Regions from separate parts of the Paraburkholderia sp. FT54 genome, predicted to be linked through region 2. Evidence: predicted binding sites of a transcription regulator. Region 2 holds the regulator's gene; each other region holds the start of a gene.
The links. Region 2 encodes HrcA, which represses chaperone genes, less so after heat shock. Its sites were predicted from a motif close to TTAGCACTCNNNNNNNNNGAGTGCTAA; they were not measured.
Positions count from the first base shown of each region.

Region 1 (10,363 bases), 200 kb from region 2:
ATGGGTCGGCGTATGTGGCGCGCTGGCGGGCGATCCGCTCGCCGTGCCGCTGCTCGTCGGCCTCGGCGTGACCGAGCTCTCGGTGGATCCCGTCTCCGTGCCGGGCATCAAGGCGCGGGTGCGCAACCTCGATTATCAGCTGTGCCGTCAACGCGCCCAGGATGCTCTGGCGCTCGAATCGGCGCAGGCGGTAAGAGCAGCAAGCCGCGAAACCTGGCCTTTGGACTGAACCCCACACGGTCCGCAGCCAGCTTCGCTCAACCACTACGACTAGCTACAAACTCAACAACGAGACAGGATTGGAGGTATCAATGGATGGGAATCCGTTTCTGAAGATTCAGCGCCTGGGACGCGCGCTGATGCTGCCGATTGCGGTGCTGCCGGTTGCCGGCCTGCTGCTTCGCCTCGGCCAACCCGATGTGTTCAACATCAAGATGATCGCCGACGCTGGCGGCGCGATCTTCGACAACCTGCCGCTGCTGTTCGCGATCGGCGTGGCGGTCGGTTTCGCGAAGGACAACAACGGCGTGGCGGGTCTGGCGGGCGCGATCGGTTATCTGGTCGAAGTCGCCGTGATGAAGGATATCAACGACAAGCTCAGCATGGGCGTGTTGTCCGGGATCGTGGCGGGTATCGTCGCGGGCTTGCTGTACAACCGGTACAAAGACATCAAGCTGCCCGACTACCTCGCCTTCTTCGGAGGGAAACGCTTCGTGCCGATTGTCACGGGGGTGGTCTGCCTCGTGCTCGGCATCGTGTTCGGCTACGTGTGGCAACCGGTGCAGGCCGTGATCGATACGGCCGGCCACTGGTTGACCACGGCCGGCGCGCTCGGCGCGTTCGTGTTCGGCGTGCTGAACCGCTTGCTGCTCGTCACGGGTTTGCATCACATCCTCAATTCGCTGACGTGGTTCGTGTTCGGCACGTTCACGCCGCCGGGCGGCGCTGCGGTGACGGGCGACCTGCATCGCTTCTTCGCGGGCGACCCGACTGCGGGCACCTTCATGACGGGCTTCTTCCCGGTCATGATGTTCGGCCTGCCGGCTGCGTGCCTGGCCATGTTCCATGAAGCGCCGAAGGAACGCCGCGCGGTGGTCGGCGGCCTGCTGTTCTCGATGGCGCTCACGTCGTTCCTGACGGGTGTGACCGAGCCGATCGAATTCAGCTTCATGTTCCTCGCACCGGTGCTGTACGTGATCCACGCGCTGTTGACGGGCCTCTCGCTCGCCATCTGTTCGGCGCTCGGCATTCACCTCGGCTTCACGTTCTCCGCGGGCGCAATCGACTACGTGTTGAACTACGGCCTGTCGACCAAGGGCTGGTGGGCGATCCCGCTCGGCCTCGTCTACATGGTGGTGTACTACGGCCTGTTCCGTTTCTTCATCCGCAAATTCAACATGGCAACGCCGGGCCGCGAACCCGCTACAGCCGACGAACAAGTCGACTCGTTCGCCGCGGGTGGTTTCGTTTCGCCGGTCGCCGGTGCGGCTGTGCCGCGTGCGCAGCGTTATATCGCGGCGCTGGGCGGCGCGTCGAATCTGTCGGTGGTGGATGCCTGCACGACGCGTCTGCGTTTGTCGGTGGTCGATTCGAATAAGGTCTCCGAAAACGAACTGAAGACGATCGGCGCGCGTGGCGTTCTCAAGCGCGGCTCGACCAATGTGCAGGTGATCATCGGACCGGAGGCGGACATCATCGCGGACGAAATCCGCACGGTGATCGCGCAAGGTGGCGGCGATGCGGTGAAGCCGGCGGCAGCCGCTTCGGCTGTGGCGGCTGCGCCGGCGCCGGTTGCGGCATCGGACGCTCAGGGCGGTCCGCTCGACCCGGATCCGCTGCGCTGGCTCGCCGTGTTCGGTGGCGCGGGCAACGTGGTGTCGCTGGATGCGGTGGCCGCAACGCGTTTGCGTATCGTCGTGCGCGATCCGTCGGCGGTCGATCGTCAGCGTCTGGCGACGCTCGATACGGCGTGGATTTCTGCTGACACGTTCCATATCGTCGTCGGCGACGCGGCGCAACGCTATGCTGAAAAGCTGGCAACGCGCACGGCGCCAAGCGGCGGCGCAACGCCTTTGCCGGCATGATGCTGTGCTGATGAAGGAGCGGCGCGCGGCGTCTCTTCAGATAACCCGGCAATAAAAAAGCGGCAGCTCGATTGATTCAAGTGAACTGCACCCCAAAAGTTGGACACCGATCCAACCTTTTGGGGTGTTTTTCATGACGAAGTACAGTGAGCAGTTAAAGCTGAAGCTGGTGAAGCAGTACGTGGCCGGTTCGGCTGGTGTCGAGGTACTTGCAAAGCGGTATGGAGTGAGTCGCTCGGTTTTACAGCTGTGGATTTCGGCCTACGAGCAACATGGACAGGACGGACTGCGCAAGAAATTCAGTCACTATGACGCGCAGTTCAGGATGTCGGTACTCATGCACATGTGGCAGAAGGATTTGCCATACCGGCAGGTGGCTGCGGTGTTCGACATCCGCAGTCCGGGCTGCATAGCGCAATGGGAACGCCGGTATCATGAAGGCGGTATCGACGCACTGGCGCCTCGTCCACGATGGCGCCGCAAAACCATGACCCAGCCAGTTCCTGAAAAGCCGACCGAAGACAGTGCGCCAGATAAGCGCACGCGTGAGCAGTTGCTCAAGGAAAACGAGTACCTGCGCGCGGAGGTGGCCTATCTAAAAAAGCTCGATGCCCTGCTTCAGGCAAAGAAGCAGGGCGTGCAGAAGAAAAAGCGCAAATAGTGCAGGAGCTCCGGCAGCACCACCCGATGCCCGCTTTGCTGAAGGCAGCGGGTCTGGCGCGCAGCACGTTCTATTACCAGTTGAGCGTGCCGGATGCCGGTGAGCGGCACAAGGACCTCAAAACCCGCATCAAGACTGTGTATGAACGCCACAAGGGCCGTTATGGCTACCGGCGCATCACGGCGGCGATCCGGCAGGCAGGCCCGAGCGTGAACCACAAGACGGTGCAACGTCTGATGGGAGAACTGAAACTGAAATCGCTGGTGCGCGCGAAGAAATACCGCTCATGGCGCGGCGAAGTCGGCCGTATTGCGCCGAACCTGTTAAACCGCGAGTTCAGCGCACAGCAGCCCAATCAGAAGTGGGTGACGGACGTGACGGAGTTCAACGTGCTGGGTCAGAAGCTGTATCTCTCGCCGATCATGGATCTGTATAACGGCGAGATCGTGGCTTATCAGATGAACACCCGACCGGTCTTCGATCTGGTCAGCAGCATGCTAAAAAAAGCGCTGGCAAAGCTTGGTCCCCAGGAGACCCCGCTGCTGCATTCAGACCAGGGCTGGCAGTACCAGATGCCTGCTTACCGGAGGCTGCTGGATCAACACGGCCTGACGCAGAGCATGTCGCGCAAGGCAAACTGCTACGACAATGCGGCAATGGAAAGCTTCTTTGGCACGCTCAAGGCGGAGTTCTTCCGGCTGAGCAGGTTTGAAAGTATCGACGAGTTGAAGGCTGGCATCAGACAATACATTCACTACTACAACCACAAACGCATCAAGCTCAAACTGAACGGGCTGAGTCCTGTGATGTACAGAACCCAGCCCGCTCAAACCTGAACTCAAACTGTCCAACTTTGCGGGGTCAGTTCACAAGCTGCCGCTTTTCCGTTTACCGGCGCGCCACCGGCACATGATGTCTTAGCGTGTTTTCTGCACGCCTGCTTCCGACGGCCGGCGTGACTCCAGCCACATCACGTTGATGATACCGAAGGCCAACGCCGCGCCGATTCCGAGAATCCAACTGAAATACCACATCGCAAACTCCTGTTGAGCGTATTGCCGGTCAATACATCGTATGGTGATTTTCTTGAAGCGCTGCGGCGGTCACCTTGCCGCGCATCACGCGATACACCCAGCTGGTGTAGATCAGGACGATCGGCAGAAACACGATCACGGCGATCAGCATGATCTGCAGCGTCATGCGGCTCGAAGTCGAATCCCATACGGTGAGGCTGCTGCGGCCGTCCAGCGAGGAGGGCATGATGAATGGGAACATCGAGAAGCCCGCCGTCAGGATCACGCCGATGATCATCAGCGAGGTCGACAGAAAGGCGCTCTTTTCGAAGCGTGAGCGCGCAAGCAACGTGGCCAGTACGCCGCCGACGAGACCCGCCACCGGCGCGCTCGCCATCCACGGATAGTTGGCGTAGTTGGTGAGCCACAGTCCGGGTGCGCCGATCACGTTCTTCATCAACGGATTGGCGACCGTGTCGAGCGGCGGGGCGTCGATCACCTGGTAGCCGCCGATCATCGTTGCGATCAGCGCGCCGGCAATCAGGAACAACACCACGGTCGCCAATGAGGCAATTCGCAGCGCCAGCGAAGCTCGCACGGCGACGATGTCGTCCGCTTTCATCTTGACGAAGGCTGCGCCGTGCGCGGCCAGCATCGAAACGCTGACGAGGCCGCACAACACCGCGAAGGGGTTGAGCAATTCGAAGAAGCCGCCGTGGTAAGTGACGCGCAGGTCGGTATCGAACGAGAACGGCACGCCTTGCAGCAGGTTGCCGAACGCGACGCCGAACACCAGTGCCGGCACGAAGCCGCCGACGAATAGCGCCCAGTCCCACGCCGTGCGCCAGCGCGGGTCTTCACGTTTGCCGCGATAGTCGAAGCCAACCGGCCGGAAGAACAGCGCGAACAGCACCAGCAGCATGGCGAAATAGAAGCCGGAGAACGACGCCGCGTACACCAGCGGCCACGCGGCGAACATCGCGCCGCCCGCCGTGATGAGCCAGACCTGATTTCCTTCCCACGTCGCGCCTACCGTGTTCACGACGATGCGACGCTCGGCGTCGGTTTTGCCGATGAACGGCAGCAGAATCGCCGCGCCCATGTCGAAGCCGTCAGTGAGCGCGAAGCCGATCAGCAGCACGCCGATCAGTGCCCACCAGATCAGTTTGAGGGTTGCGTAATCCATGATGATCTTTTCCCTTTGAAGCTCAGTGGCGGCGAATCATGCGGCCGTGTTGGTCGGCAGCGGCTGATTCAGCGGCTGTTGTTCGTGGTGATAGCGGCCCGTGTGCAGTGACGAGGGTCCGAGCCGCGCATACTTGAACATCAGCATGATTTCGATGATGAACAACACCGTGTAGAACACCACGAAGCCCGCGATACTCAGATACAGGTCACTCGGCGTCAGGCTCGAGGCCGACAGGTTGGTCGGCAGAATGCCCGCAATCGTCCACGGCTGACGGCCCACTTCAGCGACGATCCAGCCGAACTCGGCTGCGAGCCAGGGCAGCGGAATCGCCCACACGGCCCAGCGCAAAAACCAGCGGCGCTTCTCCAGCAACAGGGAGCGCTGCGCGCAGAACCAGAACGCCAGCACGAAGGTGGCGAGGAACAATATGCCGAGGCCCACCATCAAGCGGAATGAGAAGAACACAGGTGCTACAGGTGGGATCGTTTTCTTCGCGGCCTGGGCGATCTGATCCGGTGTGGCGTCGGTGACGTTCGCGGTGAACTGCTTGAGCATCAGGCCGTAGCCGAGATCCTGTTTGTGCGCGTCGAAGGCGGCTTTGGCTTCGTCGGTGATGTCGCCTTGTTTCAGCTTCTGCAGCGCGGCGTAGGCGAGCATGCCGTTCTTGATGCGCACTTCGTTGCGCGCCATCAGGTCCTTCAGGCCGACCACGGGTTCATCGAGCGAACGTGTGGCGATCAGGCCGAGCGCATACGGAATCTTGATGGCGTAATCGGTGCGCTCTTCCTTCTGATTCGGAATCCCGATGATCGTGAAAGGAGCCGGCGCGGGCGCGGTTTCCCATTCGGATTCGATCGCGGCCAGCTTGACCTGTTGGACTTCGCCGGTGCGGTAGCCGGATTCGTCGCCGAGCACGATCACGCACAACGTGGAGGCCAAACCGAAACCGGCGGCAATCGCGAACGAGCGCAACGCAAATTCAGTGTCGCGGCGCTTCAGCAGATACCACGACGACACGCCGAGCACGAACATCGACGCTGTCACGTAGCCGGCCGACACGGTATGCACGAACTTCACTTGCGCAACCGGATTGAACAGCACGGAGAAGATGCTGTCGAGCTCCATGCGCATGGTCTGGTAGTTGAAGGTGGCGCCGACCGGATTGTTCATCCAGCCATTGGCCACCAGAATCCACAGCGCCGACAGGTTCGAGCCGAGTGCGACGAGGAACGTGACGAACACGTGCTGGACCTTCGAGAGCCGGTTCCAGCCGAAGAAGAACAGGCCGACGAAGGTCGACTCCAGGAAGAATGCCATCAACCCTTCGACGGCGAGCGGCACGCCGAAAATGTCGCCGACATAGTGCGAGTAGTACGACCAGTTGGTGCCGAACTGGAATTCGAGCGTGAGACCGGTGGTGACGCCCATCGCAAAGTTGATGCCGAACAGCTTGCCCCAGAACTGGGTCATGTCCTTATAGATCTGCTTGCCGGTCATCACGTAGACCGATTCCATGATGACGAGGAGCCACGACAGGCCCAGCGTGAGTGGGACGAACAGGAAGTGGTAAAGCGCGGTGATGGCGAACTGGAGGCGCGACAGTTCTACGACTTCGCTAACGGGCATGTTGATCACCTTGGGACGGATGCGAGGCAGGCACGGACAGCAGCGCCTGCGCGACTTGCTCAGGCGGGAGCGACATGTGCTCCGCCTGTGGATGATTGAAAAACGTGTACTTGAGCGCCATCAGCAGTACGAATTTGATGGCGAGGACGATGGTGATATCGCGCGCCAGCGTCGGACCGCGCACCCAGCCATGGAACCGTTTGCGCAGGTTCGGGCGACGGGTGGTGTTGCGATTGAGGGCTATGGTCATGATCGGTAGAAGGCAACTTCACACCGGTGAAACCGGCTGGCGCCAGGCCGCTTCCGCGGTTTGGCGAGTGCATCCCGATTCTAGGAGTAGAACCTCGCGCGCAACTGATCGGCGCTGCGGCATTGGGTCGCGAGACTTGCCCCGTTCAACCAGTATTGCTATCTGGTTTGCGATACGTCAAGAAACGCATGTTGCGCGCTTATGTTCTTGCGTCAATGTGAGCGTGCGCGAAAAACGCCGTGGCGTGGGCGAAAAAAAGCCCCGCCGTCTTGCGAGGGCGGGGCTTGGCGGCTGGCTACCGCGCGCCGGGTGAACCGGCATGCTGACGATCTTCAAGCTTTACGCGTATTCGGTGAGTGCACCGCGCATCTTTTTCATTGCGCTCACCTCGATCTGGCGAATACGTTCCGCGGACACGCCGAATTCGTCGGCGAGTTCGTGCAGCGTCGAGCCGCCCGAACCGTCGTCTTCCACCTTCAGCCAGCGCGCCTCGATGATGCGGCGGCTGCGGGCGTCCAGTGCGTCCAGCGCGCTCGCGATACCGTCGCTTTGCAGCTTGTCGCGTTGACGCGAAGCCAGCACGGCGGTCGGTTCGCTATGCGAGTCGGCCAGATAGGCGATCGGTGCGTACGACTCTTCGCCGTCTTCGACCTGGCCTTCCAGCGCGATGTCGCCGCCCGAGAGGCGCGTTTCCATTTCGGAAACTTCTTCGCGCTTCACATTCAGCTCTTTGGCGAGACCTTCGATCTCGTCCGGCGTGAACGCGCCCAGCCCTTGCTTGTGGCTGCGCAGGTTGAAGAACAGCTTGCGCTGCGCCTTGGTCGTGGCGACTTTCACCATCCGCCAGTTGCGCAGAATGTATTCGTGGATCTCAGCCTTGATCCAATGCATGGCGTACGACACGAGGCGCACGTTCTGCTCCGGATCGAAGCGCTTCACGGCCTTCATCAGGCCGATATTGCCTTCCTGGATCAGGTCGGCGTGCGGCAGTCCATAGCCCAGATAGTTGCGCGCGATCGATACGACCAGCCGCAAGTGCGACAGGACGAGACGGCGCGCGGACTCAAGGTTGTCCTGCTCGCGAAATTCGGTGGCGAACTGGCGTTCTTCCGCCGGCGTCAGCATCGGAATCCGATTTACGGCCTGGATGTAGGCGTCGATATTGCCCAGTTGACCGGGCAGCAGCGAGGAATGCGAGAGCGCCAGTGCACCTGCCGAAGCGGCCTTAGCCGACGACGGGCTCAAAGTACTCGGAAGGGTCATTGCATGGCTCACGTAGGAAACTCCTTTGGAATCAGACAAAAGCTTATTCAGGTAACGACTCCAGCGTTGGATGTTAGCACTCTGATTTGTCGAGTGCTAATACTTAGAGGATGTAGGGGCATCCAAGTTCCGCAAATTCCTATTGAAATTCACAATTCAATAGCCATGGTACGCTGATCCTGCCATCCTCGCATGAGGTGTAGAACTTACCTAGCAAGCCGCCTTTCCAGCTATAAATAATCTGTTTTTGCCGATTTTGAAGTGACTAATTGCGGAAAGTCGGGATTTTCATGCAACTCACTAAATTGCGTTTGTCTTTACAATACGCAAAACAGTTATGGATTGTTCAACGTTCGACGGAACTCGGGTGTTAGATGGACAACAAAAAGAATGCTTTGCGTGGTCTGGCTCTAAAAATCACGGCCGGAGCCGTGCTGGTGGGGACATCTGGATGGGCTTCGGCGGACCAGTTCGGCGTGCAGGTGGCCGGTGCCTTGGGTGATCACCACGTCAAGAAACTGGATCTCGGATTCGTGTGGGATCCGGATCTGACCTGGTGGCAGATCGGTGACTGGCATTTCGCGCTGATCGGCGAGGCGCATGTGGCCTGGTGGCACACCAACGAAGGTAATGTGCACGACAACATTGGAGAGGTCGGCTTGACGCCGATCATCCGCTTCATCAAGGGATCGGGCTCGATCCGCCCCTATGCCGAAGTGGGCGCGGGCATCCGGCTGCTGTCCAGTCCACGGATTTCTTCGACCTTCACCCTGGGCACTGCGTTCCAGTTCGCCGACATGGCCGGCACGGGCATGCAGTTCGGCAGCCACCAGCAGTACCAGGCGGGCTATCGCTTCCAGCATGTTTCCAACGGCGGTATCAATGAGCCGAATCCTGGTATAAATTTCCACCAGCTATATCTGCAATATAACTTCTGACAACCGTGGCCACGTCTGGCTCACCGGTGCAAGGGGCTGAGCGATGGCGGCAAAGATAATCGAAGCGGTTCGTGAGCTTGAGCGAGAGCGTTTTCGTGCGATGGTCGACGGCGACGGGCAATCGCTCGACACGCTGCTCGCGGACAACGTGAGCTACGTTCACACGAACGGCAAGCGGGAAACGAAACGGCAGTTCATCGACGGGATTACCGCGGGGCGCCGCCGCTATCGGCAGATCGAGATCCAGTCGCAAGAGGTGCTGCCGGTCGGGCGTGAGACCTGCGTGGTGACCGGCCGGGCGCTGATCGAGATGGAAGCCAATAACGGGGCGCTGCTGTTTCCGATCGCCTACACGGCGATCCATACGCAGGAAGACGGACGGTGGCGCCTGATTGCCTGGCAGGCCACGCGTTGCGCAATCGAGTGAGCCTTTTGAGCTCACTCAGTCCGGGTCGGCCGCGCCTTTTGAGCGGGCTGCTCCAGCTGACGCAAGCGAGCGGGTAGCGCGCTTGCGGGTAGGTTTGTTGCGTCTATCACCTCGCCCTGATTCTTACGCAGCCACGCTCTCCTGATCCACGCCGCTCCTCTCGCGACGATCCGTTGCGCCAGTTTCGGCCACTTCCGGCTCATGCGCCGCGACGCCTTGTAGCTCCCTGTTCTTCGCCAGCATCACCGCATCGCCTGCATACGGATGCCGCGGATGCACCGGCAACTGATTACAGCGCTCTACGACGCGCCGGACTGCCCCGATATCCGCGAAATCGAGCCCCGTATCGACGCCTTGCGCGTCCAGATTCATCGCGAGTGCGACGAGATCGACGTTGCCGGTGCGCTCGCCGTTGCCGAACAGACAGCCCTCGACACGGTCCGCGCCAGCCAGCAGCGCCAGTTCCGCGGCGGCCACTGCCGTGCCGCGATCGTTATGCGGATGCACCGACAGCACGATGCTGTCGCGATAGCCGAGATTGCGGTCCATCCATTCGATCTGGTCGGCGAATACGTTCGGTGTCGCCGCCTCCACGCTCGCGGGCAGGTTGACGATCATCTTGTGATCGCGCGTGGGCCGCCACGTCTGCGCCACCGCATCGCACACCTCGCGTGAAAACGGCAGTTCGGCCGCATTGAAAGTTTCGGGCGAGTACTGGAAGGTCCAGTGCGTGCCGGGTCGCGCCTGCGCATGCTCCTTGATAATCTGCGTGCCTTCCACGGCCAGCGCTTTGATCCCGGCTTTCGACTGGTTGAAGACGATCTGCCGAAACGACGGGCAGATCGCGTTGTACAAATGCACGATGGCGCGCGGCGCGCCTTCCAGCGCTTCAAACGCGCGCGCGATCTGTTC
Region 1 covers NZ_CP134195.1:3,809,340-3,819,702, reverse strand. The annotation lists gene ptsP (phosphoenolpyruvate--protein phosphotransferase) at 1-229, shown strand, start outside; gene nagE (N-acetylglucosamine-specific PTS transporter subunit IIBC) at 312-2,084, shown strand; one part of gene RI103_RS17525 (IS3 family transposase) at 2,218-2,680, shown strand; one part of gene RI103_RS17525 (IS3 family transposase) at 2,680-3,581, shown strand; gene cydX (cytochrome bd-I oxidase subunit CydX) at 3,663-3,779, opposite strand; gene cydB (cytochrome d ubiquinol oxidase subunit II) at 3,808-4,944, opposite strand; gene RI103_RS17510 (cytochrome ubiquinol oxidase subunit I) at 4,981-6,573, opposite strand; gene cydP (cytochrome oxidase putative small subunit CydP) at 6,563-6,823, opposite strand; gene rpoH (RNA polymerase sigma factor RpoH) at 7,163-8,098, opposite strand; gene RI103_RS17495 (acyloxyacyl hydrolase) at 8,461-9,024, shown strand; gene RI103_RS17490 (nuclear transport factor 2 family protein) at 9,068-9,451, shown strand; partial or broken gene RI103_RS17485 (2-isopropylmalate synthase) at 9,644-10,363, opposite strand, start outside.
Region 1: rpoH (RNA polymerase sigma factor RpoH) is a predicted target of HrcA. The motif match lies at 8,160-8,186, and genes of this name have one in related genera.

Region 2 (10,363 bases):
AGTCGGCCCGGCCGTGCAGATGATCGAGCTTCAGGCGCGGATCGTCGAACACCCCCGGCAGCGTGATGGCGACATTGGAGGTGTCGAGCAGGGCGGTGCCGTGGGTCTCGTCGGCATCCACGCTGCCCCACAGATTCTCGATGCCGGGGATACCCGCGCGTGGGTGATTCAGCGGCGTGAGCCCCGGCGGCGGCTCCTGGGCGGCCACGCTGATGCCTTGCAGATCGCCCTTGAAGCGGTAGTGCTCGATCGGCTCGGCGCCGCTCGGGCGATGATCGCTGCCTGCTTCGCCCGACTCCGGCTTGCCGCGCTCGACCTCGATTACATAATTGGCCACCAGACCGCGCGGATTGAAGCGCACCAGATTGTTCAGCAGACGCTGCGGCAGCGGCAACGCACGGCTGAATTCGGCGAGGATGCCCAGGTCGACACGATCGCCGCTCACGCTGACGAGTTGCCCATGCTGCTGCGAGGCGGTCCGGTAGCGTCCGTTCAGCGTGGTGAGCGCGAGCGTGCGGGTGAGCGGCGTGCCGTCGTCGAGCGGTGGCTGGCCGAGTTCGGCATGCAGCTGGCTGAGTTGCAGCTTGTAGTCGCCCTGTTCGGCTTCGAGGCGCCACGAGAAATTGGCGACCGGCACCAGCAGCTTCGGCTGGGTCGGACGCACCCGCAGGGCGACGTCGGTGCCGGCGAGTTGGCCGCCCGCCGACTTCATGCGTCCCTCGGTGAAGTCGATCCAGATGGCGTTGTCGATACGGCCGGCAAACGTCTCGATCGGGAAATCGACGTAGCGCGCGAGCGTCGGCAAATCGACCGGGCCGGTCGAGACGTACACCTGACCGGTCCAGTTGATCGGCTTGCCGATCGCGGAGAGCGGCGCGTGTTTGAAGTGCGTGCGGAAATCGAGCGGGCCGTGCAGGACCTGACCGTCGGCGGGCGCCTGCAGCGCGAGGCGGTGATCGTAGCCGTCGTTGAGAATCGCGATGCGGATGTCGCGCAGCGCCAACTCCGGCGCGTCATGCTGCGCATCGCGCCAGCGCAGCGCGCCGCCGCGCACCACGATCGCCTGTTGACGCAGCAGCCAGGTGGACAAGGTGTCGTTGCCGCTATGGCGGGTCGGCACCGGTACGCCCGCCACTGAGAGCACGCCGTCGCTGCTGCGCGACACCAGCACGTCCGGCTGATCGACGATCAGGCTGGACAGCGCGGGATGAAACTGCCAGAGCGACCTCCACGAGAGCGTGGCGGTGGCGTGCGGGATCGTCAGTGCGGCGTTGCCGTCGTGATCGCGGATCACGAGGTTGGTGACGTCGAGGCCGGGCTGGAAGCCGCTCCAATGCGGAGCGAGTTTGCCGATGGTGAACTGGGCGTGCAGCTTTTCGGAAACGCTGGCTTCGATGCGCGGCCGGAACGAGTCGACGCGCGGCAGGACCACGTAGCGCAAGCCGAGAAACAGACCCGTCGCAATGAAATACAGGACGAGCGCGAGCGCGAGGACCACGTGAAAAGTCCGACGCAGCACGATGTGGTCGCTTCCGCTCACAGGCCGGACTTGCACAGTTTCGTGCGGGTCGGCGGATTCGTTTCGCTCGGACATGCTGCGGCGGGTGGGCGTATGGTAGTTTTGCGAATTAACGACGAAATGTAACACACGGGAAAGCGCCGGCGGACTTCCTGCAAACCCTGTCTGCGTGCCGTCTCGCGACCTGCGCGAGGCCGCCGCGCGCGCCGCCACCGTGTACTACTGCGAACTGAACCACGCTGATCAAGCAACGAGCGAGCCAGACCCTTGATGACCGACGCCACTCTCCTGAGTTCCAACTATTCACACTACGCGGCGCGCGCCGCGGCGGCCCGTCCGCAACTCGTGGCGCACGTGGCGGCGCTCGCCGGCGGGTCGCTCACGCGCGAGCGTATCGACGCGCGTTTCGACGCGTTGTGCGCAGAGGCCGCCGGCGCGGTCGGTGCGCCGTTGAGTGAAGATGCACTCAAACGGGCCTTGCGCCAATTGCGCACCGAGGTCTTCTGCGCCGTGATGGAGCGTGATCTGGCCGGCGAGGCGGATGTTGCCGAAGTCACCGGCGCGATGACCGACCTGGCGGAGACGACTATCCAGCGGGCGCTGGCGGTCCTGTCCGCCGAACTTGAAACGCTCTACGGCGAGCCGCGCGGACCGCAAGGCGAACGGCTCTCGCTCGGCGTGGTGGGGATGGGCAAGCTGGGCGGGCGCGAGCTGAACGTGTCGTCGGATATCGACTTGATCTTCATTTATGAAGAGGACGGCGAGACGGCGGGCGGTCAGCGCTCGCCGATCGCCACGCAGGACTTTTTCACGCGCCTCGGCAAACGCCTGATCGGCGCCCTCGCCGAAGTGACCGGCGACGGCTATGTGTTCCGCGTCGACATGCGGCTGCGGCCGAACGGCGACTCGGGGCCGCTCGTGTGCAGCCTCGGCATGCTCGAAGAGTATTTCTACGTGCAAGGCCGCGAGTGGGAGCGCTATGCGTGGATCAAAGGCCGCCTCGTGTCCGAAGGCGTGAGCGACGCCGCGCAACGGTTGCAGAAGCAACTGGACGCGATCGTCACGCCGTTCGTCTACCGCCGTTATCTCGACTTCGGCGTGATCAGCGCGATTCGCGCCCTGCATCTGCAGATTCGCCAGGAGGCGCAGCGCCGCGCGTCGATGCGGCCCGACAAGGCCGACGACATCAAGCTCGGGCGGGGCGGTATCCGCGAAATCGAATTCAGCGCGCAGGTGTTCCAGTTGATCCGTGGCGGCCAGGACGCGGGCTTCCGCGTGCGGCCGACGCTTGCCGTGCTGCGTCACGCGGCCACCCATGGGCTGATCGACTCGTCGGTTTGCGTGAAGCTTTCGCAGGCATATCGCTTCCTGCGCGAACTCGAACATCGTCTGCAATACCGTAACGATGCGCAAACCCATGCGATGCCGGTCGATCCCGAGGAACGCGCGGCGCTCGCTCACGCGATGGGTTGCGACGACTACGCCGCGCTGATGACCAGGCTCGATGCGCATCGCGAATTCGTCGAACAGCAGTTCGATCAGATTTTCGCCGACAAGGTGAGCGGCCGCGACGGCTGCGGCGCACCCGAAGACGGCGCCGCCGTATGGGTCTGGAGCAGCGCGCTCGCCGACGACAGCGCCGACGAAGCCCTGCAGGCGCGCCTCATCGAACTCGGCGTGGCTGAGCCGGGCGAACTGGTCGCGCGGCTGCGCGCGGTGTGGCAGTCCTCGCGTTACGCGGGGCTGGCCGAGCGTAGCCGGCAGCGTTTCGATATCGTCGCGCAACGGGCGCTCGAAGCCGCGCGCACGCTGGAGCCGGCCGAGCGGCGCGGCGATACCGTGGCGCGCTTCTTCGACCTGCTCGAAGCGGTGAGCCGGCGCGGCGCCTATCTGGCGCTGCTGACCGAATATCCGCAGGCGCTGCATCGCGTGCTGTCGGTGCTCGGCGGATCGCGCTGGGCGGCGGGCTACCTGATCCGCCATCCGCAATTGCTCGACGAATTGCTGGACGACGAAGCAATCAACAGCCCGTTCGACTGGCCCGAGTTCAAGCGCACGCTGCGCCTGCGTCTGGCCGCTGCGGACGGCGTCGAGCAGCAGATGGACCTGTTGCGCCATGCGCACCAGGCCGAGGTATTTCGCATTCTGCTGATCGATCTGGCCGGCAAGCTGAGCGTCGAACATGTGAGCGACCGGCTGTCCGAACTCGCCGATGCCGTGCTCGACGTCACGCTGGAGGCCGTCTGGAACCAGTTGCCGAAACGCCACCGCGACGTGCCGCGTTTCGCGGTGATCGCGTACGGCAAGCTGGGCGGCAAGGAACTGGGTTACGCGTCCGACCTCGATCTGATCTTCCTCTACGACGACACGGACGACGCAGCAGCCGACGTCTACTCCACCTACACCCGCCGCCTGATCACCTGGCTCACGACCGCCACCGGCGCCGGCACCCTGTTCGACGTCGACTTGCGCCTGCGCCCGAACGGCGAGTCGGGTCTGCTCGTCACCGATCTTGACGCGTTTCGCCGTTACCAGCTTCGCGAGGGCGACGCGGCCAATACGGCGTGGGTGTGGGAGCACCAGGCACTCAGCCGTGCGCGCTACTGCGCGGGCGATGCCGAGATCGGCGCGAAGTTCGAAGCCATCCGCGAACAGGTGTTGACCACGCCGCGCGAAGCTGCGCCGCTGATGAAAGAGATCGTCGAGATGCGTGCGCGCGTCGAAGCGGGGCATCCGAACCATACGGCGCTGTTCGACCTGAAGCACGACAGCGGCGGGATGGTGGATATCGAGTTCACCGTGCAGTACTGGGTGCTGTTGCACGCGGCGAGCGATCCCGAGCTGATCCGCAATACCGGCAACATCGCGTTGCTGCGGGAAGTATCGCGGCTTGGTCTGATGAGCGAGGCGGAAGCGGAGACGGTCGGTGCGGCGTATCGAACGTACCGCAAGTTGCAGCACCAGTTGCGTCTGGACGGGATGGAGAAGGCGCGGGTCGTGCCGGCGCTGGTGGCCACCGAGCGGGAGGCGGTGCTGGGCCTGTGGAAGCGCGTGTTTGGTTAAATGCGCGCGAGGGTTTCTCGCGCGGAGTCTGTCTGCCGGCGCTTTGAGCGCCGGCGTCAGCGAGGTCGCGGCCTTCACTCTGCAGGCGGGCGAGTCACCCTGAGCCATCGTCCGTCGCCGCCAGTGCTCCGCTCGCTAGTCGCGGATGGCGAGGGCATCCCGAGCCAGCGAACAACTACGCCGCCAGCATTTCCTTCGCATGCTTGCGCGTGGTCGGCGTGATCTCCAACCCGCCGAGCATCCGCGCGACTTCTTCCACGCGGCTCGCCTTGTCGAGCGAGGTCACGCTGCTGACCGTGCCGCCTTGACCGTTGCCCGCCTTCGCCACCTGGAAATGATGGTCACCGCGCGCGGCAACTTGCGGCAAGTGCGTCACGCATAGCACCTGGCGCTGTTGCCCAAGCTGATGCAAAAGCCGCCCGACCACTTCGGCGACGCCGCCGCCAATGCCCGTGTCCACTTCGTCGAAGATCAGCGTGGGGGTGGGGCTGGCGGCGCTGGCGATCACGGCGAGCGCGAGGCTGATCCGCGCCAGCTCACCGCCGGAGGCGACCTTCGCGAGCGGCCGCAGCGGCACGCCGGCATGACCGGCGACGCGGAACTCGACCTGTTCGAGCCCATGCGCGCCACCTTCGGGCAGCGGCACCAGCGCGACTTCGAAGCTGCCGCCTTTCATCGACAGTTCCTGCATGCCCGTGGTGACCGCCGCGGCCAGCGCCTTGCCGGCCTTGGCGCGCGCCTTCGAGAGTTTCTTCGCTTCGGTCAGGAAAACTTCTTTGGCCTTGGCTTCGGCTGCGTGCAGGCTGTCGAGGTCCGCGGCCGCGTCGAGCGCGGCTAGTTGCGCGCGACGCGCCTCGTGTTCCTCAGGCAGCGTTTCCGGCTGCAGACGGAATTTGCGCGCGGCGGAATGCAACGCGTCGAGACGCTTTTCGACTTGCGCCAGCCGGTCCGGATCGAGTTCGAGCTTTTGCGCGTAATGACTCAGCGAATAAGCCGCTTCCTGTAGCTGGATTTCGGCCGGCTCGAGCGCGGCCAGCACGTCGTTCAAGGCCGGATCGATTTCCGCCAGATCGCGCACCTTCGAGACGATTGAGGACAGATGCGTGATCATCGCCTCGTCCGATTCGGACAGTGCGCCGAGCGCGCCTTGCACGCCGTCGATCAGATTGGCCGAATGCGACAGCCGCCGATGCTCGGCGTTGACCTCTTCCCACTCGCCCGGCTGCGGCGCGAGCTTGTCCAGTTCAGTGAGCTGCCAGGCGAGGCGTTCGCGCTCCAGTTGCAACTCGCGGTCACGCGTTTGCGCGTGCTCGACCGCCTGAACCTTCTCGCGCCACGCGCGCCACGCCCGCGTGACGGTTGCCGCAGTGTCCGACAGGCCCGCGTGAGTGTCGAACAGTTCGCGTTGCGCGTCGGGGCGCATCAGCAATTGGTGCGCGTGCTGACCATGAATGTCCACCAGCATTTCGCCGACCTCGCGCAACTGCGCGAGCGTCGCGGCGGTGCCGTTGATGAAGGCCCGCGAGCGGCCGTTCGCGTCCACCACTCGCCGCAGCATTACCGTGCCTTCGTGATGGCCGTCGTCGCCGGTCGTGCCGAGCGCCTGCTCGTCGAGCCATTGCTCGACCTGCGCATGGGTCTCGAACTCCGCGGTGATGTCGGCGCGGCTTTCGCCGGTGCGCACGACGTTCGCATCGGCACGGGCGCCGAGCGCTAGCGCCAGCGCATCGATCAGGATCGACTTGCCGGCGCCGGTTTCGCCGGAGAAAACAGTAAAGCCGCTGTCGAATTCGAGATCGAGCGCGGCGACGATGACGAAGTCGCGTATCGAGAGGTGGCGAAGCATGGAGGTCGTCTGGTGAGCTTGATGTTCGGGTTTCGGCAGCGGCGGCGTTCGCGTTCCGGTGTTCGTGCCGCTCAGGGTTTGGGGTCTTCTTCGTGCGACGGGTATTCGTTCCAGTGCAGCTTTTTGCGTAGCGTGGCGAAGTAGCTGTAACCGACGGGATGCAGCATCGGCACCGTATGACGCGAGCGGCGCACTTCGATCGTGTCGCTCAGTTCGAGCGAGGTGAACGACTGCATGTCGAAATTGACGTTCACTTCGCGCCCCGAGACGATCTGGATGCTCACTTTCGAGTCGTCCGGCAGCACGATCGGCCGGTTCGACAGCGCGTGCGGCGCGATCGGCACCAGCACGATGCCCTGCAATTGCGGATGCAGTATCGGCCCTTGCGACGACAGCGCGTAAGCGGTCGAGCCGGTGGGCGTAGCCACGATCAGACCGTCCGAGCGCTGGTTGTACATGAAGCGGCCGTCCACCGAGACATGCAGTTCCGCCATGCCCGAGAAGCCGCTGCGGTTGACCACCACGTCGTTGAAGGCCAGCGCGTGATAGATCGGATTGCCGCCGCGCATGATGCGCGCTTCGAGCAGCACGCGTTCTTCGCGCTCGAAATTGCCGGATAGCATTTGCGGCACGATTTCGCGCATGTCGGAGATCGGAATGTCGGTAATGAAACCGAGCCGCCCATGGTTGATACCGATCAGCGGCGTGCGGTACGGCGCGAGCTGGCGGCCGATGCCGAGCATGGTGCCGTCGCCGCCCAGCACGACCGCAACGTCGGCGCGCGCGCCGATCTCGGCGGGACGCAGCGCAGGATAGTCGGTCACACCGATCTCGGCGGCGGTGTCGGCTTCGAACACGACCTCGAAGCCGCGCTTCGCGATGCACGAGGCGAGCGCGGTCAACGGCTCGGCGATGCCCGGCGTATTGTTGCGCCCGACGAGCGCGACGGTCTTGAACTGGCTGGTCACTTGCATGCCGGCATTACACCATAGGTAGGGCCTGAAAAGAACCGTAGACAGACCCGGTGGCGGGCCGGCGCGCGCGGGCTGTGAGCGCATCTTGCGATTATCGATAGAATGGTGAAGCCTTGATGACATGTGCGCCGGTTAAAGTGCGGCGGGGTGCCGGCAGCCGGGCCGCCCAGAAGGCGGCCGGTGACGCGCCGGGCGGAACGCCGGCTAGTGTGCCGGACCGAAGGCAACGCGCCAGCAGGCCAAACGGCGGCGCGTTCGTCCGGGATGGGCGCCCCTAGCGCTCGCGGTAGTCGTGCCATTGAGCTAAAATTTGCCGTCATGCTAGATCCTCGCGCACAAACCCTCCTCAAAACGCTGATCGAGCGCTACATCGCCGAAGGTCAGCCGGTCGGCTCGCGCACGTTGTCGCGCTATTCGGGCCTCGAACTGAGTCCCGCAACGATCCGCAACGTGATGTCCGACCTCGAGGACCTGGGGCTCGTGATCAGCCCGCATACTTCGGCGGGCCGCATTCCCACGCCGCGCGGCTACCGCCTGTTCGTGGACACCATGCTGACGGTGGAGTCCGCCGCTGACGAAGAAGCGGTGACGCGCACCGTCAAGACTACGCTGCAGGCGGGCGAGCCGCAGAAAATTGTTGCCGCGGCGGCCAGCGTGCTCTCCAATTTGTCGCAGTTCGCCGGCGTGGTGCTCACGCCGCGGCGCAGCCACGTGTTCAAGCAGATCGAGTTCATGCGTTTGTCCGACAAGCGCATTCTGCTGATCATCGTCACGCCGGAGGGCGACGTGCAGAACCGCATCATGGCGACCCAGCGCGATTTCTCGCCGTCGCAGCTGGTCGAAGCGTCCAACTACATCAACGCGCACTTCGCGGGTCTTTCGTTCGACGACGTGCGCCGCCGCCTGCGCGAAGAAATCGACGAACTGCGCGGCGACATGACCACGCTGATGCACGCCGCCGTCACGGCCAGCACGGACGAATCCGACACGGGCGAAACCGTGCTGATTTCCGGCGAGCGCAACCTGCTCGAAGTCGCCGACCTTTCGTCGGACATGGCGCGCTTGCGCAAGCTGTTCGATGTGTTCGACCAAAAGACCAGTCTCCTTCAATTGCTCGACGTGTCGAGTCACGCGGCGGGCGTGCAGATTTTCATTGGCGGCGAGTCGAATCTCGTACCGATCGAGGAAATGAGCGTGGTCACCGCGCCGTACGAGGTGAACGGCAAGATCGTCGGCACGCTGGGCGTGATCGGACCGACCCGCATGGCCTACAACCGCGTGATTCCGATTGTGGACATCACCGCGCGGCTGCTTTCCCTGACGCTCAGCCAGCAATAAGCAAGCGTCGATTCCTGGCAGCGCTTGCGTGCGCTCCTGCCGCAAATAATGCGCGACCGCGCGCGGCTTGCCAATTGGCCGAATGGCCAGGGGTGTCCGGCGGACCGGTGCATGAACGTCGCCGCTATAATGATTCCCACCTGAATCGACTCTCCGCCAACCCGGTTACTTCTGCTGCCTATGCGCTTCGACCTCGAGCGGCCTTCACAAAACGCCACGTCACACCGTGTCGCCGTGCTGCTGATCAATCTCGGCACACCCGACGCGCCGACGCCGCGTGCGGTCCGCCGCTATCTGGCGCAGTTTCTTTCCGATCCGCGCGTGGTCGAAATTCCCGCGCTGCTCTGGCAGATCATCCTGCGCGTGCTGATATTGCCGTTCCGGGGCGTCGCCTCGGCCAAGAAGTACGCCGCGGTGTGGATGCCCGAAGGCTCGCCGCTGCGCGTCCATACGGAGAAGCAGGTGGAAGGCTTGCGCCATCTGCTGCAATTGAACGACTACACGGTGCTCGTCGATTACGCAATGCGCTATGGCACGCCGGGCATTCCGGCCATGCTGAACCAGCTCAAGCTGGCGGGCGCCGAGCGCGTGTTGCTGATGCCTATGTATCCGCAGTATTCGTCGTCGACCACCGCCACCGCGTTCGACGACGCCTTTTCGGCCCTCAAGCGCATGCGCAATCAGCCGGAAATCCGCACGGTGCGCCAGTACGCCGACCATCCTGCCTACATTGCGGCGCTCGCCGCGCAGGTTCATCACTATTGGCATCAGCACGGCCGGCCGGACTTTGCCGCAGGCGACAAGCTGGTGCTGAGTTTTCACGGCGTGCCCAAGCGCACGCTGGACCTCGGCGACCCGTACCACGAGCAATGCCAGCAAACCGGCGCGGCGCTGATGCAGGCGCTCGAACTGACGCAGGTGGAATGCCGCATCACGTTCCAGTCACGTTTCGGCAAGGCGGAGTGGCTGCAGCCGTACACGGCGCCTACGTTGAAAGAACTGGGCGCGGCGGGCGTGCGGCGCGCCGACGTGTTCTGTCCGGGCTTCACCGCCGATTGCCTTGAAACCATTGAGGAAATTGGCATGGAAGTGCGTGACGAATTCCTCCACGCAGGCGGCAAGGATTTCCATCGGATTCCGTGCGTGAACGCCTCGCAGGCGTGGATTGCCGCGCTGGGCGAAATCGTCGCGCAGAATCTGCAGGGCTGGCCGGTGCAGACGCTGCCCGTGCCGCACACAACAGGAGCTTGAGCGGGCTCATGAATTACAGGATTTCAACCGAAGCGGGCGCGAAGCTGCGCATCGACAAATGGCTTTGGGCGGCGCGCTTCTTCAAGACGCGTTCGCTTGCCGCGGACGCCGTCGAAAAAGCCCATGTGCGGATTGGCGGCGCTAGCGTCAAGCCGGCGAAAGACGTGCGGGTCGGCGACCTGGTCGAAATCGAGATCGAGCGGATTGTGTGGCAGGTGGAAGTGCTCGGCGTGTGCGACGTGCGCGGCCCGGCGAGCGTCGCGCAGACGCTTTACGCGGAAACTGAAGAGAGCAGGGTGAAGCGGCAGGTCGAACAGGAGCGGCGCAAGACGTATCGCGAACCGGCGGCCGCGTTGCACGGCCGACCGACGA
Region 2 covers NZ_CP134195.1:3,608,994-3,619,356, reverse strand. The annotation lists gene RI103_RS16660 (YhdP family protein) at 1-1,594, opposite strand, end outside; gene glnE (bifunctional [glutamate--ammonia ligase]-adenylyl-L-tyrosine phosphorylase/[glutamate--ammonia-ligase] adenylyltransferase) at 1,790-4,582, shown strand; gene recN (DNA repair protein RecN) at 4,758-6,428, opposite strand; gene RI103_RS16645 (NAD kinase) at 6,500-7,402, opposite strand; gene hrcA (heat-inducible transcriptional repressor HrcA) at 7,721-8,740, shown strand; gene hemH (ferrochelatase) at 8,921-9,991, shown strand; gene RI103_RS16630 (RNA-binding S4 domain-containing protein) at 10,000-10,363, shown strand, end outside.

Region 3 (10,363 bases), 220 kb from region 2:
TTGTACCAGGCGCTGCGCAACGCGTTCCGGCCGGGCATGGGTGCGTATATGCCGGATCGGTTCTTTTGGGCGCGCAGCAGCGACGACGAAACGCCGCCGGCAGCCGGCAAGGACGCAGCACCGGGCGAAGCCCGCCACTGATGGCTGGCGCGCGGCATTGGCCGCGCGAGCGACCGCTGTCGCTCTGGTCCGGGCGCTTCAGCCTGCGGCGAGCGCCCATAAAAAAACCCGCATTGTGAACTGACCCCGCAAAGTTGGACAGTTTGAGTTCAGGTTTGAGCGGGCTGGGTTCTGTACATCACAGGACTCAGCCCGTTCAGTTTGAGCTTGATGCGTTTGTGGTTGTAGTAGTGAATGTATTGTCTGATGCCAGCCTTCAACTCGTCGATACTTTCAAACCTGCTCAGCCGGAAGAACTCCGCCTTGAGCGTGCCAAAGAAGCTTTCCATTGCCGCATTGTCGTAGCAGTTTGCCTTGCGCGACATGCTCTGCGTCAGGCCGTGTTGATCCAGCAGCCTCCGGTAAGCAGGCATCTGGTACTGCCAGCCCTGGTCTGAATGCAGCAGCGGGGTCTCCTGGGGACCAAGCTTTGCCAGCGCTTTTTTTAGCATGCTGCTGACCAGATCGAAGACCGGTCGGGTGTTCATCTGATAAGCCACGATCTCGCCGTTATACAGATCCATGATCGGCGAGAGATACAGCTTCTGACCCAGCACGTTGAACTCCGTCACGTCCGTCACCCACTTCTGATTGGGCTGCTGTGCGCTGAACTCGCGGTTTAACAGGTTCGGCGCAATACGGCCGACTTCGCCGCGCCATGAGCGGTATTTCTTCGCGCGCACCAGCGATTTCAGTTTCAGTTCTCCCATCAGACGTTGCACCGTCTTGTGGTTCACGCTCGGGCCTGCCTGCCGGATCGCCGCCGTGATGCGCCGGTAGCCATAACGGCCCTTGTGGCGTTCATACACAGTCTTGATGCGGGTTTTGAGGTCCTTGTGCCGCTCACCGGCATCCGGCACGCTCAACTGGTAATAGAACGTGCTGCGCGCCAGACCCGCTGCCTTCAGCAAAGCGGGCATCGGGTGGTGCTGCCGGAGCTCCTGCACTATTTGCGCTTTTTCTTCTGCACGCCCTGCTTCTTTGCCTGAAGCAGGGCATCGAGCTTTTTTAGATAGGCCACCTCCGCGCGCAGGTACTCGTTTTCCTTGAGCAACTGCTCACGCGTGCGCTTATCTGGCGCACTGTCTTCGGTCGGCTTTTCAGGAACTGGCTGGGTCATGGTTTTGCGGCGCCATCGTGGACGAGGCGCCAGTGCGTCGATACCGCCTTCATGATACCGGCGTTCCCATTGCGCTATGCAGCCCGGACTGCGGATGTCGAACACCGCAGCCACCTGCCGGTATGGCAAATCCTTCTGCCACATGTGCATGAGTACCGACATCCTGAACTGCGCGTCATAGTGACTGAATTTCTTGCGCAGTCCGTCCCGTCCATGTTGCTCGTAGGCCGAAATCCACAGCTGTAAAACCGAGCGACTCACTCCATACCGCTTTGCAAGTACCTCGACACCAGCCGAACCGGCCACGTACTGCTTCACCAGCTTCAGCTTTAACTGCTCACTGTACTTCGTCATGAAAAACACCCCAAAAGGTTGGATCGGTGTCCAACTTTTGGGGTGCAGTTCAATTGCTGCGGGTTTTTTCTTTCGGAAAGCACGCCTCGCGGCGCACCTCCCCATGTGCTTCCAACTGGACCTCGTAACGAGGCCCAATTGAACTTACATGTCCATGCCCATGCCGCCCATGCCGCCCGGCATTCCGCCGCCGCCCATCGGAGCATCTTCCTTCGGCAGTTCGCAAACAGCTGCGTCGGTGGTCAACAGCAGGCCAGCGACCGAAGCTGCGTTTTGCAGCGCCGTGCGCGTCACCTTCGTCGGATCCACGACACCTGCGTCAACCAGGTCGACGTACTCGCCGGTTGCTGCGTTGTAGCCGTAGTTGCCCTTGCCAGCAGCAACAGCTGCCACCACGACGCTGGCTTCTTCGCCACCGTTCGTGACGATCTGGCGCAGCGGCTCTTCCATTGCGCGCAGCACGATCTTGATACCTGCGTCCTGATCGGCGTTAGCGCCCTTCAGGCCGGCGATTGCCGTACGTGCGCGGATCAGCGCGACGCCGCCGCCAGCCACGATGCCTTCTTCCACAGCTGCGCGCGTTGCGTGCAGTGCGTCTTCGACACGTGCCTTCTTTTCCTTCATTTCAACTTCGGTCGCAGCGCCGACCTTGATCACTGCAACGCCGCCTGCCAGCTTGGCAACGCGTTCTTGCAGCTTTTCACGGTCGTAGTCCGACGTTGCTTCTTCGATTTGCGTGCGAACTTGCTTCACACGTGCTTCGATGTTCGCACCTTCGCCAGCGCCGTCGATGATCGTCGTGTTTTCCTTGCCCACTTCGATACGCTTGGCTTGACCCAATTCAGCCAGCGTTGCCTTTTCGAGCGTCAGGCCGGTTTCTTCAGCAATCACTTGACCGCCGGTCAGGATCGCGATGTCTTCCAGCATGGCCTTACGACGATCGCCGAAGCCCGGAGCCTTGACAGCAACCGTCTTCAGGATGCCGCGGATGTTGTTCACCACCAGCGTAGCCAGCGCTTCGCCTTCGACGTCTTCTGCGATGATCAGCAGCGGACGGCCAGCCTTGGCCACTTGTTCCAGGACCGGCAGCAGATCACGGATGTTCGACACCTTCTTGTCGTGCAGCAGCACGAACGGGTTGTCGAGCACGGCAACTTGCTTGTCCGGGTTGTTGATGAAGTACGGCGACAGGTAGCCGCGGTCGAATTGCATACCTTCGACCACGTCCAGCTCGTCTTGCAGCGACTTGCCGTCTTCAACGGTGATGACGCCTTCCTTGCCGACCTTGTCCATGGCTTCAGCGATACGATCGCCGATCGACGAGTCGCTGTTTGCCGAAATCGCGCCGACTTGTGCGATTTCCTTGTTGGTCGTGCACGGCTTGCTGATCTTGCGCAGTTCTTCGATTGCTGCGAACACAGCCTTGTCGATGCCGCGCTTCAGGTCCATCGGGTTCATGCCCGATGCAACGTACTTCATGCCTTCGCGGACGATCGACTGAGCCAGGACCGTTGCGGTCGTGGTGCCGTCACCTGCGTTGTCGCTGGTCTTGGAAGCGACTTCCTTGACCATTTGCGCGCCCATGTTCTGGAGCTTGTCTTTCAGTTCAATCTCTTTCGCGACCGACACACCGTCCTTCGTGACCGTCGGGCCGCCGAAGCTGCGTTCCAGGACAACGTTGCGACCCTTCGGGCCCAGCGTGACCTTCACAGCGTTCGCGAGGATGTTCACGCCTTCAACCATCTTGGCACGGGCGGAATCACCGAATACGACGTCTTTAGCTGCCATCTTCTAACTCCTTGAATTCTTTAAGATATGACCGGGAAAAGTAGCGACTTGCCGCTTACTTTTGCACCACGGCCATGATGTCTTCTTCGCGCATCACGAGCAGTTCGCTGCCGTCGACCTTAACGGTCTGGCCTGCGTACTTGCCGAACAGGACGCGGTCACCAACCTTCACGTCGAGCGCGATTTGGGCGCCCTTGTCGTCACGCTTGCCCGGACCGACTGCCAGAATTTCGCCTTGATCCGGCTTTTCTGCTGCGGCTTCGGGGATCACGATGCCCGACGCGGTCTTGGTTTCTTGATCCAGACGTTTGACGATCACGCGATCATGCAAAGGACGAAGGTTCATACATACTCCTCTCTTGATTGAGACTGAAGAACGCTGAGAAAACCCGGCTGGCTGAGCCAACCGGCGATGTTGTTAGCACTCTCGTGCAGCGAGTGCTAATTATATGGACGGGTGGTGACAAATTCAAGAAGGGATAGTGTTGTTGGGTCGAGATTCGTGTCGAGATTCACCTAACTTTGAACTTTGTTCGCTTAAGTCTGAACCCGCGACATGCGCCCAACACCGCCGCGAAAATTAATTTTCCATAAAAACAATGGCTTATAATTCGACCGTCGCGCTGCAGGCTTGCGCACGCCGCTAGACACCTAGTGGTTTTTTCCGACGTCGCGCCACAAAAACGCAGCGATTGACTTGCGGTCAGGGGTAAACCCCAACGATCAATTACATTTGTCATTCATTCTCGGGAAGTTCGAAAAACATGATGCGGCCTGAGGCCGCCACTCTGTCGCTTCCCTCGTAAATTCGCTCTGGATTCAGTTGCTCGATCAATTCATCACCGAGCAACGCGATAACGACGGCGTAAAGGTAGTCGCTGTACAAGCCCGCCACCTTCACGACCTCCTCCATAACGGTCTCGAACGATGCACTGGCATCACTCTTCCCCGCCAAGCCGTGCAAACTCGCTATTGCTGCAAGTTCAGACAGATGGAATAGGTTATGGCCGTGGCTTTCACTCATGTAGACCACCAGTTCGTCATCACTCAACGGCAAGATTTCAAGATCAGAAACTGAGAGTTCAGCTGAGTAGTGAAACGCGTGGCAGTTTCGGAGACCTTGAATGATCGAACCCTTGGCGAGGCGCGTCGCGAGTTGGCGCTGTATATCACGCCCCTCAGCAGACAGCGATGCATAAACAAGGTCGTTGATGCCATTGCGGAGTTTTCCCCAGCCTTCGTGCATTTTGCCCGCCAGCAATTTGATGATCAGCAATGCCAAGGAAATAGTGGCCCGATGCTCTGGCTCGCTCACGCCGTTAGGTATGCGCGCTATAAGCAGCAATCTCACTAGCCAGTTCAGTTCGTTCATGAACAAGCCGACGCGCAACAATGCAGAACTGCGTTGTTTGGGCATGCTCAGCAACGCGGCGCGAGGTAGCTTAACTTTGTACACAATCGGCAGGGGCATAGCGGTATCGATTAGTCGGCATGGCGTCATGCTACTGCGTCTTAGCGGACCATACGCTCGAGCGATCAGGACGGACGGAAAAACGAGTAACTGGCCGTGGAGTAGAAGGGCTGCCTACCGACCGCATTCCGAGGGCTTTCAAGGTCATACATCAGAAAGCTTGGCTGAGTGCCCCAGGGCGTGATGCAGCCGATCGACTCAGGGCGACGTATCGTGCCTTGTCAAGGTGGAGCGAACGTTCGTTTAGTCGCATGCTCAGCGGCAGCCGAGCCCAGAAACCGGTGGTAAATTGCTGAACAAAATTAACTACGATTGCACTTTGGACGGATTGAATGTCTTTCTCCAATATCGAGGACAAATTCAATGGAATTTGGCGACGCGCGCGGAATGGGTCGTCGCTGAACGCTTTGACGCCAAAACTCATTGAAAGATGGGCTAGCGACAAGAGGCTCATCAATCCGGTCGCGAAGCTTGCAGATGTCGGGGTCTTCCATCCGACGCCGTGCATTGTCCTGACCGTCGAAGGTGGCAAAGCATGCTTCCCCACCATTCCGGTTTCCGGCGACGAGAACTGGCTAAGAAACGGTTTCAAAAAGGCTTCGTAGGGGCTGTTAACCCGTAACGCAACCTGTTAACCTCGATCGTTGTGGTAACAGGATCGAGGAGATGGGCAAACCAATCATCGACGACGAACTGTGGACACTGATCGAGCCACTGCTACCACCAGCGAAGCCACGCCGCTTCAAGTATCCGGGCCGCAAGCCAGTTCCGGATCGGGCTGCGCTGACCGGTATCCTGTTCGTGCTAAAGACCGGTATCCGGTGGCGAGATTTGCCAGCAGAAATGGGATGCGGCTCCGGCGTCAGTTGCTGGCGAAGGCTACGCGATTGGCAACAAGCCGGCATATGGGATCGATTGCACGCAGTGCTTCTGGCGAGGTTGCGAGCGATGGACAAGATCGACTTCTCGCGCGTGGTCGTGGATTCGTCGTCGATTCGCGCGGTTGGGGCGGGCGAAAAACTGGTCCGAACCCCACCGATCGAGCGCGACCCGGATCCAGGCACCACCTCGCCACCGATGCCAACGGAACGCCCATCGCGGCAATCCTGACTGGCGCCAATCGTAACGATGTCACCCAACTCGTGCCGTTGATTGAGGCCATCGTACCGATCGCCGGCAGGCGCGGGCGGCCGCTGAGCCGTCCTGGCCGTGTCTACGCTGACCGAGGTTACGACCACGACAAATACCGACGCGCTCTCCATGAGCGCAGTATTCCCACTAGCATCGCGCGGCGTGGCCACCCGCACGGCAGTGGCCTTGGCAAAGTCCGTTGGGTTGTCGAGCGTACACATGCCTGGCTGCATCATTTCCGTCGTCTACGTATTCGCTTCGAACGTCGCGCTGACATCCATGAAGCGTTCCTCAAACTCGGCTGTTGCTTGATCTGTTGGAACACCCTTCAGCGAGCTCAACAGTCTTTATGAAACCGTCTCTAATAAGGCGAACACAACACGACGATCAAGCCGCTCTTTGGGACAAGGTCGAGTGGTTTATGCCGCTATGGCTACCAATGGGTGAAATATCTAAGCTGCTTGCCTCCGTCAGACATGTGACGAGAGAGCGGGCGCTCGATCTTTTCAAATACCACACGTCAACGCTTTATACATTGGCCTTCCAAGCGATTTGCATCGAACAGATCTTGCCTCTTGCTCGCAGCCTTAAAGAGATCGTGCCGTTGGCGCGGGAAGCTTATCTAGGCGCATATAGCGGCTATTGGGCTACCAGTGTCGGAGCGTTGATACCGGCGATCGAAGGCAGTCTGACAAGAATTGTCTCTGATCTCGAGACTAAAGCTACCGCCCCGGACAAGATTGATCATGCAGTGAACCGCGCGATCGAAACTGCTGCACAGCTCCATTTTGACCGCATGTGGGTGCCGCCAGAATATAAGACTTGTGACTATCTATTCGGGCAGGACGAGCGTGTTTTCGCCTTTGAGACATTTCGGAGGTGGCTCAAGAATCATTTTTTTTGCAATACCGACGAATACAGAGGGGTGACCTGGCTGAATCGGCACATGTTTGCGCACGGCACCGCGGCGTCATGGCAGCAACCGGCGAATTTCGCTCGGATGGTGGTCGCGCTTGCGACACTTGCAGCCATCGAATCTTGGTACGACGCCTCTCATAGCGTCTCGTTTTTTCTCCCGGACATGAATGACGACAGCACCTTGCTATGGCAACAGGCGCTGCTTCGGGGCGATGTTCAGATGAAGCTGAAGCTCGCCGAACAGGATCATTTTCGAAAATATGGGCGCCTAGTTCCACCATTGCCGGCAGACAATGGCGTCCTGCTCCGTCAGGGGCTCCTTTCCCGGCAATGTATGACTGATTTGGTTCGTCCTTTACGCGATGCTGGCTGGAATGTGAAAGTCAACGAGCCTGACGATGAGGCACTCTATATGACCGTCGATGCTTCCCACGGCGAGAAACTTTTCAGTGTGGCGTTGCTATACAGCTGCGGAACTGAAAATGGTATTTACAAAATGCTCGCTGAAGAATGCGTGGCCATCCTCTATTGTGGGGCTCCTTATAAGCAGGATTCATTTGCCTACGGCATTTCGGTGCATGTCGGACCTGTTTTGGGATGGCAGCCGCCCAAAGCGGGTTGAAGAAAGGGATAGTCACCGGACGGCCGGAACGCCGCGCTGCCCTGCAGGCGCAAGCGAATAGAGTCCGGTCCGCTGCGACGCGGATACGCTCAAATCCTCGAAAAGTTGAAAGTGGAACGGTTTCTCCATACGATCTCGATAGCTGCTTAAACATCGAGAGCAACCGGACCGAGCCTATGAGCATCGACGCAGACGCCTATCTAACGACTATCCTCAACCGGGAAGCCGTCGACAAGAGCATATTTTCGCCTCTGTGGAATGTCCAAGCGACGATCCAACCGCTCCTTAATGAGTGGGCAAACCGATATCTCCTCGACGTCCGGCCGAGCGGCTCGTTTTCCAAGGGCACGGCCAATGCATCGGGAACCGACATCGACCTTTTCATATCGTTGTCAGATCAGACACCTGAGACCCTGAAGGAGGTCTACGAAAAGCTTTTTGCGCGTCTCAAGGAACAGGGATACGCGCCGAAGCGGCAAAACGTGTCCATCAACATGAGGGTCAATGGCTTCGACGTTGATCTGGTGCCCGCGAAACGGCAAAACTACCTGACGAGCGATCATAGCCTCTATGTCCGGCGCAAAGACACATGGAAGAAGACTAACATCGACACGCACATTGCGCATGTCACTGCGGCGGGGAGGCAACAGGAAACCCGGATCATCAAACTGTGGCGCAATCAGAAAGGCCTGGACTTTCCCTCGTTTTATGTCGAACTCGCCGTCATCAAGGCGTTGCAGTTTGAATTCTTGGCGCCCCTCTCTCGCCGCGTTGCGAAGTGCTTGGAGCATTTTCGAGACTATCTGCCAACGGCGCAGATCGTCGATCCAGCCAACATGAACAACAGCATTTCAGATGATCTGACCGCAGCTGAAAAGCAGGTGATCAGCAAGGCAGCCGCGACGTCCCTGCAGGGATCTTGGGAGAACTTGGTTCGATGAGTGAATGGTCCCTTCAAACGCTGCTGTCAGGTCTGCACGATAAGGTGCAGCAAAGCCTTGCCGTGTCGCGGCAGTCTTTCGGTCATCCCGGAACGAAGGGTGACGCAAGCGAAAAAGCATGGCTGGATCTGCTCGAAACGTATCTGCCGCGTCGGTATCAGGCGGCAACGGCGCATGTCGTCGATAGCAAGGACGGGTTCAGCCAGCAAATGGACATTGTCATTTTTGACCGGCAGTACACGCCGTTGATCTTCGAACACAACGACCAACTGGTTATCCCGGCCGAAAGCGTATATGCCGTTTTCGAAGCAAAGCAATCGATCAACGCCGGGCAGGTGAAATACGCTCAGGAAAAGATAGAGAGCGTTCGGCGCCTGGAGCGCACGAGCATGCCCGTTCCCTGGCTCAAAGGCGTCGCGGCCGCCAAACCGCTCCACCATGTTATCGGCGGTCTACTGACGTTTGAAAGCGACTGGAAGCCGCCCTTGGGTCAACCACTGGTCGAGGCGCTTCAGGTTCAGCCGGCGAATGTGAACAATCGGTTGAATATCGGTTGTGTGGCGTCTCACGGCCTGTTCAGCTGTGACGATCAAGGAACAGTGACAATTTCACCGCAGAGCAAGCCTGCAACAGCCTTCCTGCTGGAGCTCATCGCGAAGTTGCAAGAGATCGGCACGGTGCCGATGATCGACATCCGGGCTTACGCCCATTGGCTTGCGGACTAGCATCAGGGCCCCGACTGCCGCGCCGACAATCGAACCGATGACGCAGAAATTGGCATGCCTACCGGCCACTGGGGTGAGCAACATGACCCGTCTGTACGATCGGATCTGTCGGCAACCGACTCTCCCATTCGTTGTCGTTGCAAATGCGCTGCGTCAACGCGCAGGCTTGCCGTTTTAAATAAAACGATTAGGCAGTCGTCGCGGAGCGCGTGGGCGTCCGCTTTTAGAGGCCGAGCGGCCTGTCGGATGTCAAAAGGTTGGTGCCAGCGAACGACAGCTCATAGCCGGCTAAGGAAGTAAAAGGTCTGCGCGAGGGCGAGCGCTTTGGGATGACAGCCGAACTTCCGTAGATCCTATGTAGCGTGAGAGTCGCCAAGGCCCGAGTCGTAAGATTGACGGGTCAAGGCTTGCTCAATGGAGGGCATTATGGACAAAAATCACGTTACTGGATCCGACGCTGGCGAAGCTATTCTCGCCGTGTCGCTCGAACTGTCCGCCGCCAAGTGGAAGGTCGCGCTTCACGACGGACTTAGAGAGCAGCCGGCGGTCCACACGGTCAGCGCACCGCAGCCAAACGTGCGACTCCAGGCCGTTCTCGATCTGATCGCGCAGCAAAAGCATAAGTGGTCGCTGCCCTCGCAGGTACGCGTAGTCGTCAGCTATGAAGCCGGGCAGGACGGATTCTGGATCCATCGCGCGCTGTGCTCTCGCGGCATCGATTGTTATATGGTCGATGCCGCGAGCATTCCTGTGGAGCGCCACAAACGGCGCGCAAAGACGGACCGGCTAGATGTCATTAGACTCGTCACCAACCTGCGGGCATGGCTTCATGGCGAGCGCGACCGCATGCGCGTGGTGCGTGTGCCCTCTGTCCAGGATGAAGCCTCGCGTCATCTGATTCGCGATCGCGGACAGTTGCAGAAAGAAGTGTTGCAACACCGCAACCGCATGCGCAAACTGCTCGTCACGCTCGGTTGCTGGGATAACGTCAACCACCGCTCGTTCGCCGGACTACTTAGACGCGGTGAGCTCGCCTGTTACGACGGCACACCACTGCCGGACGAGTTGCGCGAACGGCTAGTGCGCGAATGCGCGCGCCTCGAGCTCGCGGAACAGCAACTCGCTGCGATTGAG
Region 3 covers NZ_CP134195.1:3,384,879-3,395,241, forward strand. The annotation lists gene RI103_RS15645 (hydroxymethylpyrimidine/phosphomethylpyrimidine kinase) at 1-141, shown strand, start outside; one part of gene RI103_RS15650 (IS3 family transposase) at 270-1,171, opposite strand; one part of gene RI103_RS15650 (IS3 family transposase) at 1,171-1,633, opposite strand; gene groL (chaperonin GroEL) at 1,778-3,421, opposite strand; gene groES (co-chaperone GroES) at 3,477-3,767, opposite strand; gene RI103_RS15665 (hypothetical protein) at 4,158-4,892, opposite strand; gene RI103_RS15670 (hypothetical protein) at 5,225-5,497, shown strand; one part of gene RI103_RS15675 (IS5 family transposase) at 5,559-5,907, shown strand; one part of gene RI103_RS15675 (IS5 family transposase) at 5,907-6,376, shown strand; gene RI103_RS15680 (hypothetical protein) at 6,373-7,563, shown strand; gene RI103_RS15685 (nucleotidyltransferase) at 7,740-8,504, shown strand; gene RI103_RS15690 (DUF6602 domain-containing protein) at 8,501-9,229, shown strand; gene RI103_RS15695 (IS110 family transposase) at 9,656-10,363, shown strand, end outside.
Region 3: groES (co-chaperone GroES) is a predicted target of HrcA. The motif match lies at 3,840-3,866, and genes of this name have one in related genera.